One region of the Pseudoalteromonas sp. MMG006 genome, then DNA from elsewhere that is predicted to be linked to it. Evidence: predicted binding sites of a transcription regulator. Region 1 holds the regulator's gene; each other region holds the start of a gene.
What was found. The regulator sigma-54, encoded in region 1, starts transcription at its own class of promoters, with help from an activator protein. The targets are predictions, from matches to a motif close to GTTGGCACGNNNNTNGNNT.
Positions count from the first base shown of each region.

Region 1 (5,880 bases):
CTCTATGTAAGCTGAACAGGTGATTATTTGGCTGTATTATTTTCTTGTTCACGGTGTCTAATTTTTACATTAGGGTGCGTCATCGCAAAGCTCTCACCAATTGTTTGAGCTAAATACACCGAACGGTGTTGCCCGCCAGTACAGCCAATGGCAATTGTTAAGTAACTACGATTATTACGCTCTAGGTGTGGTAGCCATGTTTGTACAAATGTTTGAATTTGCCAAGTGAATTTTTGTACTATGCTGTGGCTCGCTAAATAATCTTTAACCGGTTGGTCTAAGCCATTTAAAGGCTTAAGCTCTGGCTCCCAATGCGGATTTGGCAAAAAACGAGCGTCAAATACATAGTCAGCCTCTTTAGGGATACCGTGTTTAAAACCAAATGACTCAAAGGTTACAATAAGTTGCTTATCTTTTTTACCGAGAATTTTCTCACGGATAGACTCCGCTAATTGGTGAACACTCAAGTCGCTTGTATCGAGCATAAAGTCAGCACGGGTTACCAATACATCTAGCAATTGTTTTTCTTTTTGTATAGCTAAATCAAGTGGTAACGAGTCAATAGAAAGCGGGTGCAACCGGCGTGTTTCAGAAAAGCGTTTGATCAGGGTTTGATCGTCACTATCTAGATAAAATAAAGTGGGATTTGCAAAACCTGGAAGGTATTCAAAGATATCATTAAATTCATCTTGTTCTTTTGGGATGTTACGCACATCGATACTAACAGCTATTTTATCGTAGGTGTCCGACACACTTCGCACTAAAGAGGGGAGTAGGTTTACTGGTATGTTATCTACGCAATAATAACCTAAATCTTCTACAACGCGTAAAGCAACCGACTTTCCAGAACCGGAGCGGCCACTTATGATAATTAACTCCATTTATCACCCTTTTAAACTACGATTGGTTAACAATGACTTGGTAAAGCTCAGCATCAGATTTTGCACAGCGTAGCTGTTTACAAAACTCTTTGTCATTTAGTCTATCAGCTATAGTTGCAAGAGTCTTTAGGTGCTGCTGGTTATCGCCATCTGGTACGATGAGTGCAACAAATATATCAACTGGGCGGTTATCAATCGCGTCAAAATTTATTGCTTTTTCACTTACAAGTACTAATGCTAATGGCTCTTCTGCACCACTCATTCTTCCATGAGGGATTGCTATACCACGGCCTATCCCCGTGCTGCCAAGTTTCTCTCTATTCATTAAAGCAGATAAGATATCTTGTTGGGAAAGGTAAGGAAGCTTTTCATGAGCAAGCTCACTAATAAACTCTAAAATTCTTTTTTTGCTATTAAAAAGGACCGCAGCTTTGCTGCAGTCCTGGCATATAAGTGAGCTTAATTTCATCATATTAGTGTCGAGCAAGCTTCTCTTTGTGTTTAATAACTTGACGATCGAGCTTATCAATCAACGAGTCAATGGCAGCATACATATCTTGATGTTCAGTAGATGCAAATAATTCTGCACCACTTACATGGATAGTAGCTTCAGCTTTTTGGTTGAGTTTTTCTACATCGAGAATGACATGAACATTGTTTATATGATCAGAATGCCTTTCTAGCTTTGCAAATTTATTATTTACGTAGTCTCTCAATGAATCAGTAACATCTACATGACGACCAGTTAAGTTTAGTTGCATAAGCGTTTTCCTCTTTGTTTTGCGTCTTATATCAAACTCTTTCGTTGATTAGACGGTGGAATAGCCAGAGATTCGCGGTATTTTGCGATTGTGCGTCTAGCTACTTTAATTCCTTGCTCAGCCAATATATCCGCAATTTTACTATCACTCAATGGTTTTGCTGAGTTTTCTGCGGCAATCAATTTTTTTATCAAAGCACGTATTGCTGTAGACGAACACTCACCGCCATTTTCGGTGCTTACATGGCTTGAGAAAAAGTATTTAAGCTCAAATATACCACGTGGCGTGTGCATGTACTTTTGAGTAGTTACGCGCGAAATAGTCGATTCGTGCATTTCTACCATTTCAGCAACATCGTTTAAAACCATAGGCTTCATGGCCTCTGGACCATGCTCAAAAAAGCCCTGTTGCTGCTTAACAATACAATTAGTTACTTTAAGCAATGTGTCGTTTCTGCTCTCTAGGCTTTTTATAAACCATTTAGCTTCTTGTAAATGAGAGCGAATAAATTGACTATCACCACTAGATTTAACTGTACGCGACATAGCTGCATATTGGCTATTAACACGTATTTTAGGCATGCTATCTGGGTTTAGCTCAACGACCCAGCGGCCTTTTATTTTTTTCACCGACACATCGGGAATTACATACTCTGACTCTTCCCTTACTATAGTATCTGCGGGTTTAGGGTTTAGAGTGTGTATTAACGTCATTACTTCTTTAAGCTCGTCTTCTTTGAGCTTAGTTTTCTTCATTAATGTACGATAGTCGCGAGCTGCTAATAGATCAATATGCTCGGTTAAAATCATCTTTGTTTCATTGATAAAAGGCGCATCTTTATCAAACTGATTTAGCTGAATACACAAACACTCTTGTAAGCTACGAGCTGCTATACCCACAGGATCAAATAACTGAATACGTTTTAAAACGGCCTCTATTTCATCAAGTTCAACTTCACCTTCGTCGTCATTCTCTTGATTAAAGCTTTCTAAAATTTCTTCACAACTAAGTGTTAAAATACCAGAGTCATCTACGGCTTCAACTATCGCTATTGCGATAGCTTCATCCGTGGGACTAAATGGCGTGAGCTGTAATTGCCACATTAGGTATTCGTGAAGTGTTTCGGTTGAAGCACCTTGGTAAATAGATTCATCTTCTGGCATTGGGCCTGATGATGAAGCAGGTGCTGCGCTCATGTACTCATCCCAGCTTACATCCATAGCCATTTCGTCACTTACTGTATCTTTAGTAAGTGCTTCACCACTATCTTGCTCGTACTCGCTCGGTTTTTCGTCAGCACTAGCGCTTACGGTTACTTCGTCGTTATCTGCTTTTTGCTCGTTTTTACCAGCCGATTCTTCCGTGTAATCTTGTTCATCTACTTCGAGAAGCGGATTACTATCAAGCGCTTCTTGTATTTCTTGCTGGAGATCCAATGTACTGAGTTGCAGCAAACGAATTGCTTGTTGCAGCTGTGGAGTCATTGTAAGTTGCTGGCCCATGCGCAGCTGTAATGATTGCCTCATGTATCTCTAACAATCCTTTTATGTTGTTATAATTAATACTAGCAGATGCTTAAAGACATGGCGTAAATGTTACAGCCTAAATTGCTCGCCTAAATAAACATCGCGTACCGTTTTATCGTTTAATACGTGCTCTGGTGTACCAGAAGCAATTAACTCTCCATGAGAAACAATGTAGGCTTTTTCACAAACATCAAGGGTTTCTCTTACATTATGGTCGGTAATTAATACACCAATGCCGCGATTTTTAAGGTGTTCTATTATTTTCTTTATATCTAATACCGATATAGGGTCAACACCTGCAAAAGGCTCATCCAATAAAATAAATTTAGGATTAGCGGCTAATGCGCGCGCTATTTCTACACGACGGCGCTCACCACCCGATAAAGCCATACCTTGGCTGTCTCGAATATGTTGGATACTAAATTCATCTAACAAGTTGTTAAGCGTATCTTCTCTCGCTTTTTTATTAAGCTCTTTACGCGTTTCTAAAATAGCCATTAGGTTTTGATAAACGCTAAGCTTTCTAAAAATTGACGATTCTTGTGGCAAGTAACCTATGCCTAATCTAGCACGACTATGCATGGGTAAAAGAGTAATATCGTTCTCATCGATAGAAATTTTGCCTTTATCGCTTGGTACAAGGCCTACTATCATATAAAAAGTAGTCGTTTTGCCTGCACCATTTGGTCCGAGTAACCCTACAATACTGCCGGCTTTGACTTCAAGGCCAACGTTTTTTACAACTTCGCGACCTTTATAGCTTTTTGCTAATAGCTCTGCTTTTAATGTGCTCATGGCTGACCTTTATCACTTTCTTTTTTTGGCTTAACAGGCACTAAAATAGTGTGCACGCGGTCGGTTGAGTTTTCATCTTTTTCGGCGCTAATTAATTGCTGTTGCATGTCGTACGTAATGCTTTTTGCATTGATTTTTTGACCTGCTTGCGCAACTTCAGCATCACCAACAAGCGTTAAAAATCGTTTTGCTACATCGTAACGCACCTCGTTTGCACTGGCGCTCATTACCGTGCCGTCAGCTTGTTTTTCTTCGAAATAAGCTGGGCTACCTGTTGCTATTAGTAACTGTTTGTTATCACCTAAATCATCGCGCTTATGTACTTCTAAGCGGTCAGCTGTAATACGACGATTACCGTGAATAATTTCAACGTTCTTTTCAAAAATCCCAACATTGGCTTTTAGCTGACCTTCTTGTTTGTCGGCGCTAATTGAAATCTGATCAGCAGCAGGAGCTTCTCGCTCTGCCGTATAGCCATTAAAAGCAAGTAGAAGGGCTGGAATTATAAGTATTTTAGACATTTTATTGGTCATAATATATGGTTCGCGTATGGTTAATTAGTTTAATCACTTCAGTTTTTAAGTCGGCTTCAAGGCCTTTACCGGTGATTTTTAAATTGGGCCCCGTAATGACAACAGGCTGTTCTGAACGCATTGTTAATAGGTTTATATCAACTTGAATATTGTCAGCGTTGATTTTGTCTATCATAGCGTTGTCGGTTAAATTTATGGCAACTACATTACCTTCTAAAATTAACTGTTTGTCTTCGTATAATGTTGCTTCGTCAGCGTTTATTTGCCATGTTTGTTTTTCGTTATATAGGGTAAATATAGGCTTTTCAAAAAATGTAAAACCTAGTTGCTGGTATAATTCCATTTTAGCCGCTGTTACTTTGTGGCTAATTTTACCCTGTTCATCGTAAGCTGTTTGCTTAAGTTCAATAGCTATATAATCAGGCTCAGCAATCACTTCAGCTTCTTCCTGAGGTGCTGTATTTGTTTGGGTAAAATAAGGGTACCAAAGCCAAACCATACAGCTAATGAATAAAATGCTAAGTATTATACGCGCCGCATTCATGAACTAGTGCCTTGTGTGGTAAGCGCCTTACCATTTTCAAGCATGAGTAAATCGGTAAGTTCTCTTACGGCTCCAAAGCCTCCAGGCATTTGTGTAACATAATGCGATAAACGTTTAATAAGTGGGTGGGCATCGTTTACAGCAACGGCAAAGCCGACTTGTTCCATTACAGGCATATCGGGGCCATCATCGCCAATATAGGCAATTTGCTCGTCGCTAAGGTTAAGCTTGTTTTTTAGCTCTTGGTAAGCAATGAGTTTGTCTTCTTGGCCTTGATAAATATGTTGCACTGTTAAGCTGCTCATACGGGTTTGCACTATTTGAGAATGACGCCCAGTAATAACGGCTACTTCAAAGCCACTATTTATTAATGCCTTTATGCCAAAGCCATCTTTGGTGTTAAACGCTTTTAGCTCTTCGCCTTGGTTACCAAGGTAGATTCGCCCATCAGAAAAAACACCATCAATATCGCATATAAGTAGTTTTACTTTTTTTGCACGCGCTTTTGCGTCTGCACTTAGCGGTTGATAGAGATCTTCAAATTGCATTTACAACACTCCTGCTTTTAATAGGTCTTGCATGTTAAGTGCGCCAATTGGCTGATTTTGTTCGTTAACCACAATCAACCCATTGATACGTTTGTTTTCCATTATATTGAGCGCTTCAGCTGCAAGTATATCTTGGGTAGCCGTTGTACATGACGTAGTCATTACCACACTAATCAAAGTGGTATGAATATCAATACGTTGCTCTAAAATACGGCGTAAATCGCCATCGGTAAATAATCCCGCAAGTTCTTTATTGTCATTAACAATCGCAGTCATGCCTAAGCCTTTGGCT
Region 1 covers NZ_JAGJEJ010000003.1:21,411-27,290, reverse strand. Annotated here, with positions in the region: gene rapZ (RNase adapter RapZ) at 24-881, opposite strand; gene ptsN (PTS IIA-like nitrogen regulatory protein PtsN) at 898-1,350, opposite strand; gene hpf (ribosome hibernation promoting factor) at 1,355-1,642, opposite strand; gene J8L73_RS04265 (RNA polymerase factor sigma-54) at 1,669-3,168, opposite strand; gene lptB (LPS export ABC transporter ATP-binding protein) at 3,238-3,963, opposite strand; gene lptA (lipopolysaccharide transport periplasmic protein LptA) at 3,960-4,496, opposite strand; gene lptC (LPS export ABC transporter periplasmic protein LptC) at 4,486-5,040, opposite strand; gene kdsC (3-deoxy-manno-octulosonate-8-phosphatase KdsC) at 5,037-5,588, opposite strand; gene J8L73_RS04240 (KpsF/GutQ family sugar-phosphate isomerase) at 5,589-5,880, opposite strand, start outside.

Region 2 (5,880 bases), 120 kb from region 1:
GTGAGGTAGCGCTTAAAAGCAAAAAAGGTTATGGCTGTGAATTTTATTTCAGCATTAGCTTATTGGTTGATACGAGTCAAAATAAAATGCTACCAAGTAATGCGCTCGCTATTTTATCAGAGCAAAGTAAAGAGCTTGAGTACGTTGCTAACGCGTATAGTGAATTGGCTAATATTAGTTTAGATGAGGTATTAAAATACCCAATTAAGCTATCTAACACTAAACAAATAATAGTGGATGCAAATGATTTACCGGCGTTATTAAAAGTTAAAGTGATTAATAACGCACTATCAGCGAAAGAAGTATCAGTGATCATAGTGAATCATCAGCACACGCTTAATCTTCCCAACAGTGAGTATTTAGCTGCTAAGCATGTAAAAGCCTCTGCACTTGGGCAAAGGTTATTTAGCTTAAGCTCCTTAGCTGAGCCTAAAGCAGATTTAAATACTGTTTTACACAATGTTCCAGAATTAAAAGCCGATATATCAGGTCTACTTGTATTAGCAATTGATGATAACCAATTAAATTTAGAGGTTATTAGTTGTGTACTTCGCCAAGCAAATATAAACGTAGTCACCGCTTTGAGCGCATCAATTGGCATGGAGTTATTACAAGTATTAAAACCGGATCTCATATTAATGGATGTGCAGATGCCACACATAGATGGCTGCCAAGCAACGACGTTGATTCGCCAACAGTTTGACGTAAAGCAGTTACCTATTTTTGCGTTAACCGCGCATTGTGAACCCGCTGATATTGAGCGTTCTTTGCAATGCGGCATGAATAAACATTTAACTAAGCCTGTAGTTGCTAAAGTGCTTATTGATGCAATAGCTGATTTAAACTTAGCAAAACCGAGCTTTTTTGAACGTTCTTTTGCACTTGCTCAATTCAGTTCTGATGAAACATTACTTAATACTATGATCGGTAAGTTTGCTACCTTGTGCGAAGCTCAATTAGCGCAAATAGCAGAAACCACCAGTAAAGATGATTTGGTACGCTTAGTGCATAGCATTAAAGGTGTAGCTGGTAATTTAGGTTTTAGGCGATTATCGCATTGCGCGTTAGTATGCGAGCGAAACCTTAAAACAACTAACAAGCCAGTTGAAGCAACACTTAAAGAGCTTATTATGCAATTAGAGCAAGTAATTGTTTTTATAAATGGTTTAGGGGAGACGGATGTCGAAAAGAGCTAAAGTGTTGATAGTGGATGATGATCCGCTAAACAGATTGGTACTTGAAAAAACACTTAACGACGAGCACGACGTATTCTTAGTTGATAGTGGTGAAAAAGCGCTGACATTTATAAAAACCACACAAGTTGATTTAATTATCCTAGATATAATTATGCCTGGTATTGATGGCTATGAAGTTTTAGTGCAGCTTAAAGAAAACCCTATAACTCAATCTGTGCCTATTATATTTATATCAGCAAACCGTAGCCATGACGATGAGGCTAAAGGCCTTGAGCTAGGTGCAATGGATTATATAACTAAGCCATTTAGTCCATCCATTGTAAGAGTTAGGGTTCGCAACCAGCTACTTATCAAGCAAAAGAATGACTTGCTTGAAATGTTGGCCTCTATTGATGGGTTAACTGAAATTCCTAACAGACGTTATCTAGATGAAAATTTATCTCGTGAGTGGCGCAGAAGCAAACGCAGTGGAACGCCATTGTCGGTATTACTTATGGATATTGACCACTTTAAACGTTACAACGACTGCTATGGGCACCGTGCTGGCGATGAGTGTTTGAAAAAAATTGCGCAAGTTCTTGCAGCTCAATGCGAGCGAGGAAGTGATTTTATAGCGCGTTATGGTGGTGAAGAATTTGCTGCAGTGCTACCAGGAATTGGTAAAGCTGAAGCAATTGAATTTGCTAATAAATTGCGCAACGCAGTAAATAGTTTAGATATAGAGCATAAAGCTTCATTAAACGCAGATCACATAACAATTAGTATTGGTATAGCAACAACCGAAAGCGGAAAAGTATATGCCGAACAGACACTACTCGAAGAGGCTGATTTAGGCTTGTATGCGGCCAAAGATGAAGGTAGAGATAGAATAATAGCGCGTTAAAAATAATATTTTTAAATGCAAAACGCCAATATTTATATTGGCGTTTTTAGTTTCTAATTACTTTTGAGGTTAGACTTTTTGCTGTTTAGTGCGCAATCATACCTAAAGCTGTGTCACCAATACCTACCAACTTATCGTTTTTAAATACAAGTGGCGTACATTCATCTTTCGTTGTTTTAGAGTCTGAATGTTTACTATGAGTCGCATAAAAAAGCACTTGGTATACATCGCCATCTTTTTTTAATAGTTCTGTGAAATTAGGCGTTTTTAATTGCGTTAAAACGGATTGATAGCTGCTATCCATTTTTAGATCCGATATAGCTTCACGATTATTTTTATGTTGTGCTTGCCAGCTTGAAGCGTTTTTCCCTGACCAATGAGTCTCTGCTTCACCATCAGATACGGCAATAACACAGCCTGTTAAAAATGGTGCAATAAGGGCTGCTGCTAATAGAGATTTATTCATTGTTGTATTCCTTAAATGAGTTTTTGGTATTTTTATTATATAAGGCAAGTAGTAGGCCAAATTTAAAAGTCATTTAAATTCAGTTATTTAGGTTTTTTGTGGCTGTGTTTCACTAATCATTTGCAAACATAATTAGTAAAAACAGCCATATTTTAGCTTTTTTAACTATTTTTTGTATTGTGTTTATACTAAGCGATTACGCGATTCGCCGTTATTGAACGCAGTAATATTTAGGCTGACCTCATTGATTAGTCGTACTATTGATTCAGTACTTGCCCAGGCAATGTGTGGTGTAAGTAACAAGTTATTGCCAGTGTAATTAGCAAGCGGATTAGTTAGCTCCGCAGGCTCTTTTGTTAGAACATCTACACCCGCGCCAGCGATTAAGTTTTGCTCAAGTGCTGTGGTTAAATCTGCTTCGTTAATAATTCCACCGCGCGCGGTGTTAATAATAATTGCGCTTGGCTTCATTAGTTTTAGCTCATCAAGCGCTATTAAATCGCGTGTTTCGTCAGTAAGCGGGCAATGAACACTAATTATATCTGCTGTTTTTAGTACTTCTTCAAATGGGGTACGGCCATCTCTACATTTTACGCCTTTGCGCTCAGCAATAATTACTTTTGCTCCAAAAGCTTCTGCCACTTTTGCTACGCCTTTACCCAGTGTTCCACCACCTATAATGGCAAACGTTTTATCTTGAAGGTCATTAAAACCGTAATCAAGGCGACAAAACATTTCACTTTTTTGCCAAGCGCCTTGTTGGCAATCGGCTTGATAGCGGTGTGTATTTCCTAGCAAGTTAGTCACTAACGAAAATGTATGTTGAACAACAGAAGGTGTAGAGTAACCAGCGACATTAGTCACTGCAATACCAAACTCTTTTGCCGCGTTTAAATCAACATTATTTGTGCCTGTGGCACTTACGCATATAAGCTTAAGTTGTTTTAGTTGGCTGATTGTTTCGCGATTTAGTACGGCTTTATTGGTAATAAGTACATCTGCACCTTGGCAATGCTCAATAACTTGCTCAGGACTGGTCAGTTCATATGTTTTTAAATTGCCGAGTGCTTCAATACAGGCTAAAGACGTTTTAGCTAATGTGGCGTTATCTAAAATAGTAATGTTCATTATGAGCCTTTAATTAGTGGATCTTAAATAGTTTCAATCGTGAAGTGTTAGCGATTTATAGAAACTGAAAATGTGAAGTTAAGGTACTATGAAAGGAAGCCTTTGAAAATGGCATTACTACCAAATAACTAGAGGCAGTTTAGATTTTTTGATTAAAAATGACGGTATTTTGGGCTTACATTAGGACAAAAAATACTTATATTGCCAATATGAGTGAATTGTTGAGTGTGAGCCGTTTGCACAAGTTTTGTTTAGTGTATATTTATTACTGCGCTGTAATTAGCGCGTTATTAGTTTAGGCGCATTTTATTATTAAAAAGTCAAAAAAGGTTATATGTTGAGTATAGTGGTCTGCCCACTAGCGCATTGATAACATGGTATTTTGGCCAACTAAACAGAAATTTTGCACTTATGCGTCAGCGCAGGGTCATAAGAGACGCTACTTAGCTAAATTAGGTTAAGAGATTTATTATTTAAACTCAGAATGGATAAGATCATAATCGCTTTTTGGTTATTTCGTATTTTAGATCGCCTGAGTTATAATCGAACTTAGACATAAACGGTGCGCCTTGGCGTGCCGTTTTTTAACATTATAGATGTAGTAATGAGTGAATTAGAAGATAAATACGCAGATATACGCCCATACAATGACAGCGAGGTTACCGCCTCACTAACACGTTTAATTAACGATAATGCGTTTATTGATGTAATAGCAAAATATAATTTACCGGGTTTTTTATCGGCAATGCCTTTTATTGCGCGCCCACTGGTAAAAAGCCAGCTACGTAAAAAATGGGGCAAAGTTAGCACCATTGAAGACGTACAAAATGAAGTGGCGCAATATTTAGATAAACTAGTAAAGCGTACGACTTCAAAGGTCACTTTTTCCGGATTAGATCAATTAGATCCAAACCAAGCTTATTTATTTATTTCAAATCACCGCGACATTGTACTCGACCCTGCGTTAGTTAATTGGGGTTTATACCAGCATAAAATGAAAACAGTACGCATTGCTATTGGTGATAATTTATTGCAAATACCTTACATCACTGAACTAATGCGCTTAAACAAAAGCTTTATAGTAAAACGCTCAGCAAAAGCGCCAAAAGAAATGCTTAAAGCACTAACGCAGCTTTCATCTTATATTTACGACTCTTTATCTGGCGGTAATTCTATTTGGATTGCGCAAAAAGAAGGGCGTGCAAAAGATGGCTTTGATCAGACAGATCCGGCACTTTTAAAAATGCTGCAGTTAAATGGCCGTAAGCAAAAGAAAGAGTTTGGCGAGTACATTAAAGAACTTAAAATTGTTCCAGTGTCTATTTCGTATCAGTATGAGCCGTGTGCTATTGCCAAAGCCAAAGAGCTTTATCATAAGCAGCAGCATGGCGAATACGTAAAATCAGCGGGAGAAGACATAGCAAGTATTGTTGAAGGCTTTAGCGCAGCTAAAGGGCATGTGCATTTAGCATTTGGTCAGCCAATAGAAGAGCAGTGCGATAGTGCAGAGGAGCTTGCTAAAACAATTGATAAGCAAATAGTTGATTCATTTTACCTGCATCCGGGAAATTATATTGCTGGTGGCTGCAAAAAAGCGGTTATTGATTTGCCAGATACTGCTAAATTTGAGGAGCGCTTGGCATTGGTTCCACAAGAGCTGAAACCGTTAGTACTAGCTATGTACGCTAAGCCGTTTCATCGTAAGGCAGAAATAAATACTAATAGCTGCGAGCATTAAGGGTCGTTATTTTGGTAATGTTTTAAGCTAACGTCAGATCAAATAGATAAAAGCAGCAACGATAAGGCTGCTTTTTTTTTGTGCAAAAATAACGCTATACTGATACGGTTAATCATATTACTAGGGGAGAGCAATGCAACAAATTGAAATATTTGATATTCCAAGCCCTTGCAAAAGCATTTGCCTAGTAAATAACAGAGGATATTGTAAGGGGTGTTATCGTAGTCGTGACGAGCGCTTTATGTGGAACTCACTCAATAATACACAAAAAAAGAAGGTGCTTAGTTTATGCCAGCAGCGCTATAAACGATATTTACAGAAACAGCAGCAAGCGGCAGCTCAAAGCACGGCAGTAGAACAAAAAGGGTTCGATTTTTAAAAGTGTAAACCGTATTTGGCTTTTAGTGCGTATACAGTGCCGTTATTAGTTAAATTGGTTAACGATTTCTCAAGTTTACCTATCAGGTTT
Region 2 covers NZ_JAGJEJ010000003.1:140,090-145,969, reverse strand. Annotated here, with positions in the region: gene J8L73_RS04880 (ATP-binding protein) at 1-1,196, shown strand, start outside; gene J8L73_RS04875 (diguanylate cyclase) at 1,180-2,079, shown strand; gene J8L73_RS04870 (DUF3192 domain-containing protein) at 2,165-2,545, opposite strand; gene J8L73_RS04865 (D-2-hydroxyacid dehydrogenase) at 2,729-3,673, opposite strand; gene J8L73_RS04860 (1-acyl-sn-glycerol-3-phosphate acyltransferase) at 4,278-5,411, shown strand; gene J8L73_RS04855 (DUF1289 domain-containing protein) at 5,545-5,790, shown strand; gene J8L73_RS04850 (transporter substrate-binding domain-containing protein) at 5,787-5,880, opposite strand, start outside.
Region 2: a site for sigma-54 is predicted at 2,588-2,606, ahead of J8L73_RS04870 (DUF3192 domain-containing protein). Genes of this name have one in related genera too.

Region 3 (5,880 bases), on a different contig from region 1:
CAATATGCAGTTCACCAATTGCTACATAATAAAACATGCTCGATAAAATAAGTGATGCAGATAACAATAAAGCATAACAAAAAGCTGCCGTTTTAAACTCACCAAATCGCTTTATTGAGCTAGAAAGAGCCCTAACCCAAGGGCTCAAAGAATAATCAGTCATACGTAATTTTATCTCTTAGCTGTATGCTTAAATATAAAGAAGGCAATGTGTATGTATAAACATGCTATTTTGCCAGATTTTAGCATTTTTATGTTACCTCTACTCATGTTGTGCGATAAAAAAGAAAATTTTCATGTTTGAATTCGCCCACTTCTTAAACTCATCATTTCAGCAATAAATTATTTAGTGTAAAATACAGCGCTTTATTATGATCAATAACGAGTAGCGTACATGCAAACCAACATGCCCGATATAGCTGATACGGCTCCCGCCTTACAAACAGGTAAGTTAGACTGGGTTGGTATGGGCGAAATAGAACTGCCATTTATTTTTGAATCAAAAGATTTAGCACCCGTTACCGTTAACGCAAAAGCGCGTGCATTTGTTAACTTGCATAAAGAAGATGCTAAAGGCATCCATATGTCGCGCTTATTTTTAGCGCTCGACCTACTTTCTACCGAGCAACAAGTAAATCCGCATACTATTGCACAGGCACTCGATACATTTATAACAAGCCACGAAGGCTTGAGTGATAAAGCGCAAATAGAGTTTAAGTTTGAATTACCGCTACGTCGTAAATCACTTTTAAGCGGTAAGGCTGGTTGGAAAAGCTATCCTATAACGCTTACCAGCACTATCGAAAATAACGTTATTAGCTATGAGTTAACCGTAGATGTAACTTACTCGTCTACTTGCCCGTGCTCTGCAGCACTTGCAAGGCAGCTTATTCAAAATGCATTTAATCAAAAGTTCAACCAAGAGACTTTAAGTCGAAATGATGTGCACGAGTGGCTAGGCACTACGCAAGGCATTGTAGCTACGCCACATTCACAGCGCTCAATTGCCAATGTAAAAGTTAAACTTGATAACTCATGTGATGAATTTGACGTTGTTAATTTAATTGATACGTTAGAAGCTGAACTGAAAACCCCCGTTCAGGCGGCAGTAAAACGCGAAGATGAGCAAGAATTTGCCCGTCTCAATGGACAAAACTTAATGTTTTGTGAAGACGCTGCTCGTAAAATTAAAGCGGTTCTTGAAAACGATAACTTTAGTGATTATTGGCTACAAATTAATCATTACGAATCATTACATGCGCACGACGCTGTGGCTATTGCAGTTAAAGGCGTTAGCGGCGGTTACAAAGCTTAACAGGCTTACAATGATGGTTTATAAATCCATACAGTAATTAACGTATAACACAAAGTTTTTAGGCACGTAAATTGCTTTAGTTAAGCAGTGTCAATTTGTTGCTATGGAGTTACCGTATGGAATTCGCTTTATTATCAATTTTAGTATTAGTGGTTGGGGCCTCAATTGTTGCGTCAAAATTTAATGATGATGGCGGAAACCCGTATCCTTTTACCCGTAAACAAACTGTGTTTACGCAGGTTGAGGGCGCATTTTTAAACCTATTAGAACGTGCAGTTGGCGACCAATTTAAAATAGTCAGCCGCGTTAAATTAATCGACGTTATTGATTGTAAACAAGGCCTTTCGGCTAAATCTAAGCGTGCTGCTTTAGCAAAAGCTAAAAATAAGCAACTCGACTTTGTATTAATCGATAAAGAAAAGCTGACCATTGTTGCCGCTGTTGACTTAGTTAACAACGCCAATAAAGATGGCCACAAAGCCCAGCGCGATTGGTTTGTAAATGGCGCCTTAGAATCTGCTGGCATTCCACATATTCGTATGAAGGTTAAATCGGGCTACCGTCCTTCAGAAGTTCGCGATGCAATAATGTTTAAACTCGGTAAACCTGCAGCTGCACAAACTCAGCGCCCAGTTCGCAACCGCGTACACAAACCTGCGGTGTTATCTCCTTCTCAAGCTAAAGTGCAAACAACTGCCCTAGCCGAAATATAAAATATAATTAAATACACTTTCAAAAGTATTTGAAGCGAGCTCATAAACAAGCTCGCTTTTTTGTTTTTTATAGCTAACTTCACGTATAATCAAATTATTCAAACTCAGGAATTTAACACTATGAATGTTGGTATTATCGGCGCAATGGAGCCAGAAGTTAAAATTTTACGTGAAGCAATGCAAAACCCACAAATTTTAACTAAAGCAGGTTTCACTTTTTATACTGGCGAGTTAGCTGGAAACACAGTAACGCTTGTTCAATCTGGTATTGGTAAAGTTGCTTCAACTATTGCGACCACGTTACTCATTGATAACTTTAAACCTGATTGTGTTATTAACACGGGCTCTGCCGGTGGGTTTGATCCATCATTGAGTGTTGGCGATGTAGTCATCTCGTCAGAAGTGCGTCATCACGATGTAGACGTGACCGCATTTGGCTACGAAATCGGCCAAGTTCCACAAATGCCTGCAAGCTTTACAGCGCACCCAAAATTAGTAGAAACTGCAGAGCAAACTATTGCACAAATTAGCGATGTTAAGACGTTAGTTGGCTTAATTTGCACTGGCGATACCTTTATGTGTGATCCAGTACGAATTGATAAAGCTCGCAGCGATTTCCCATCAATGCTTGCTGTTGAAATGGAAGGCGCATCAATTGCTCAAACGTGTTTTACACTTAATACACCGTTTGTTGTTATTCGCTCTATGTCTGACATTGCCGGAAAAGAGTCGCCGCAATCATTTGAAGAGTACTTAGAAACAGCTTCAATCAACTCATCTAAAATGGTTGTCGCACTTTTAGAAAAACTAACGGCTGTAAGCCTTTAAATGCTTAGCAATATTGTTCAAAATCATTTGGACTTTATTGCCTTTATAATAGCGCTCCTCGCTGAGCGCTTTTTTCCTTTAGTAAGCTGGTATCACCCAAATACAGTATTAACCGCTGTTTTTAATGCTATTGGAAAGCGAGTTTATAAACCAAGTGAACCTAAAAGCTACCTTTATTTAGCCTCCATCCTAGCCTTTACGCTAGTTTTAAGCGTTATTCTTATTATTCTTGTGTTACTGCTCGAATTTGCCTTTTATCCTGATCTTCTCGCAGGCCTCATTTTATATTTGTGCCTTGAAAGCAAAGCGATTGATAAAAAAGCCCTGCGTATTGCAAAGTTAGTAAAACAAAACCAAAAATCTACCGCGCGTGAACTATTAAAGCCATTACTTGCCAGAGAGGTTAATAAACTATCAGCACCAGGTATAATTAAAGCCTTAATTGAAAGCTTAATCTTACGAACTGCTCGTAATTACTTTGTGGTTATATTCATATTTTTATTGTTTGGCCCGATTGCCGCTTTAGCATATCGACTGCTCACTTTAATGCAGCAGGCTTGGCGCACCGATATATCACCCAATAGCCACTTTTTAAAACCGCTTAAAATACTTTTGTATATAATCGAATTTATTCCAATACGGCTGCTTGCATTAACAATTGCTGCAAGCAAAGCAAGTAAACAAAGCATGCATTACATAAAGCACTATGGCAGACATTTTTATCAAAAAAATACAGGGTGGATTTTAAGCGCATGTTCGGCATCACTTGGTGTGCAACTTGGCGGACCTGCGGTTTACTTTGGTGAGCGCTTTAATAAAATGCGAATTAGCAACGAGAGACTACCAAAAGCCGAAGACGTCCCTGTAATAATTAATAGATTAAACCAAGCTCGCGCATTTTGGCTGTTAGTAATTATTAGCATTGAAATATTAAAATTGATTTAAAAAGCTCAAAATAAGAGCACAAAAAAACCAGCCTAAGCTGGTTTTTTAGTTTCAACTGCTGCGATTACGCTACAGTAATGTTCGCAAACTTACGTTTACCTACTTGGTAAATAGCCGTCGTGCCTTTTGCTACTTCAAGTTTAGTATCAGTGATTTTATCTTCACCGTTAAGTTTTACCGCACCTTGCTTAATCATTCGCATTGCTTCAGATGTACTAGCCACTAAGTTTGCTTCTTTAAGCAAGTTAGCGATTAAAATGCTCTCTTCTGCAATCGTAATTGTAAGCTCAGGGATTTCATCAGGAAGCGCTTTTTTCTGAAAACGTTTGATAAAATCGTCATGTGCCGCTTGCGCATCTTCTTCACTATGAAAACGAGCAATTAGCTCTTTAGCCAGCTCAATTTTAATATCACGCGGGTTAGTGCCTTGTTCAACACGTTCTTTTTGCGCTGCAATTTGCTCAATTGAAAGACCACTGAGTAAGTCGTAGTAGCGCCACATTAATACATCGCTAATCGACATTACTTTACCAAACATATCGTTTGGCGCATCAGTAATTCCAATGTAGTTACCTAGCGACTTAGACATTTTTTGAACGCCGTCGGTGCCTTCAAGCAATGGCATCATTAATACAGTTTGTGGTTTTTGACCTTCTACTTTTTGCAGCTCACGACCCATAAGTAGGTTAAAACGCTGATCAGTACCACCAAGCTCTACATCTGACTCAAGTGCAACCGAATCCCAACCTTGTACCAGCGGGTATAAAAACTCATGAATCGCAATAGGCTGACCGCTACCGTAACGCTTTTTAAAGTCGTCACGTTCTAGCATGCGGGCTACTGTTTGATTTGCAGCAAGCTTGATCATACCTGCAGCACCTAATTTTTCCATCCACGTAGAATTAAATGCTACCGTTGTTTTAGCTGGATCTAATATTTTAAACACTTGCTCTTTATATGTTTCAGCATTAGCTAGTACATCTTCACGAGTAAGTGGCTTACGTGTTACGTTTTTACCTGTTGGGTCACCAATCATGCCCGTAAAGTCACCAATCAAGAAAATGACCTCATGACCTAAGTCCTGAAAGGTTTTCATTTTGTTAATTAGTACAGTGTGACCTAAGTGTAAATCTGGCGCTGTAGGATCGAAGCCTGCTTTTATTTTTAGCTTTTTGCCCGACTTTAGTTTTTCAACTAGTTCGTCTTCAATTAATATTTCTTCTGCACCGCGTTTTATCTCTGCTAGAGCGGTTTGTAAATCCACTTTGTGTTACTCCAAAATTCTGCCGACGAAGGGGCGACTAGTTACTTGCGTAGTCACGGTTTAATAAAGGTTTAAACCGAATATATAGATGTAGCTAACATAACAAATTTCTACCTAATTAAAACAACTTTTTAAGTGATTCATGCAACTAAACAAAATCAATTGAGTCTTAGTTAGATAGAGCGTTAAAAAAGGCTTTCTAAGCTCGATTTTAGCGTAATTTAAGGTCAGTTTAAATCTACAAAACACTAGTATTCATACATTATTAGGTATATCCTGCAATATTATGTATTTATTATCTTAATAGCAGAAAAAGGCACGTTATGGTTCACGTGGTTCGCACGCTCCCCAAAAAACACAAATTGCTTATATTAGGTTTGGTTTCTGTTATTGTTGGCTTAGCCTTCCTTCCTTCTGAAAAAGCCACTGCATCCAAAGACAATAGTGTAAATGCACTAGAGATTGGTAAACGCTACGAACTACAAGTAAAAGTTGATGGCAACGAAAAATTAACTGAGCTAAATTCAGAACAAGCAGCAGAAAAGTTACCAGAGTACGACTTTATCGATCACACAGTTAAAAATGGCGACAATTTAGCAATTATCTTCAAGCGAGCTGGCTTCTCAGCGCAAACGCTTCACAAACTAATTAATACAAACGCAGAAACACGTAAGCTAACAAAAATTCATCCAGGTGAAGTACTTAGCTTTGCAACTGCTGAAGATGGCTCTTTAGCACAACTGCGTTATGTAATTTCAAAAACAGATACGCTGTTTGTTACTTTAAATGATGAAGGTAATTACGATACAGCTATC
Region 3 covers NZ_JAGJEJ010000015.1:67,475-73,354, forward strand. Annotated here, with positions in the region: gene arcB (aerobic respiration two-component sensor histidine kinase ArcB) at 1-163, opposite strand, end outside; gene folE2 (GTP cyclohydrolase FolE2) at 395-1,315, shown strand; gene J8L73_RS14170 (DUF2726 domain-containing protein) at 1,432-2,028, shown strand; gene mtnN (5'-methylthioadenosine/S-adenosylhomocysteine nucleosidase) at 2,149-2,856, shown strand; gene ampE (regulatory signaling modulator protein AmpE) at 2,857-3,801, shown strand; gene tyrS (tyrosine--tRNA ligase) at 3,866-5,065, opposite strand; gene J8L73_RS14190 (peptidoglycan DD-metalloendopeptidase family protein) at 5,389-5,880, shown strand, end outside.
Region 3: a site for sigma-54 is predicted at 1,374-1,392, ahead of J8L73_RS14170 (DUF2726 domain-containing protein). Genes of this name have one in related genera too.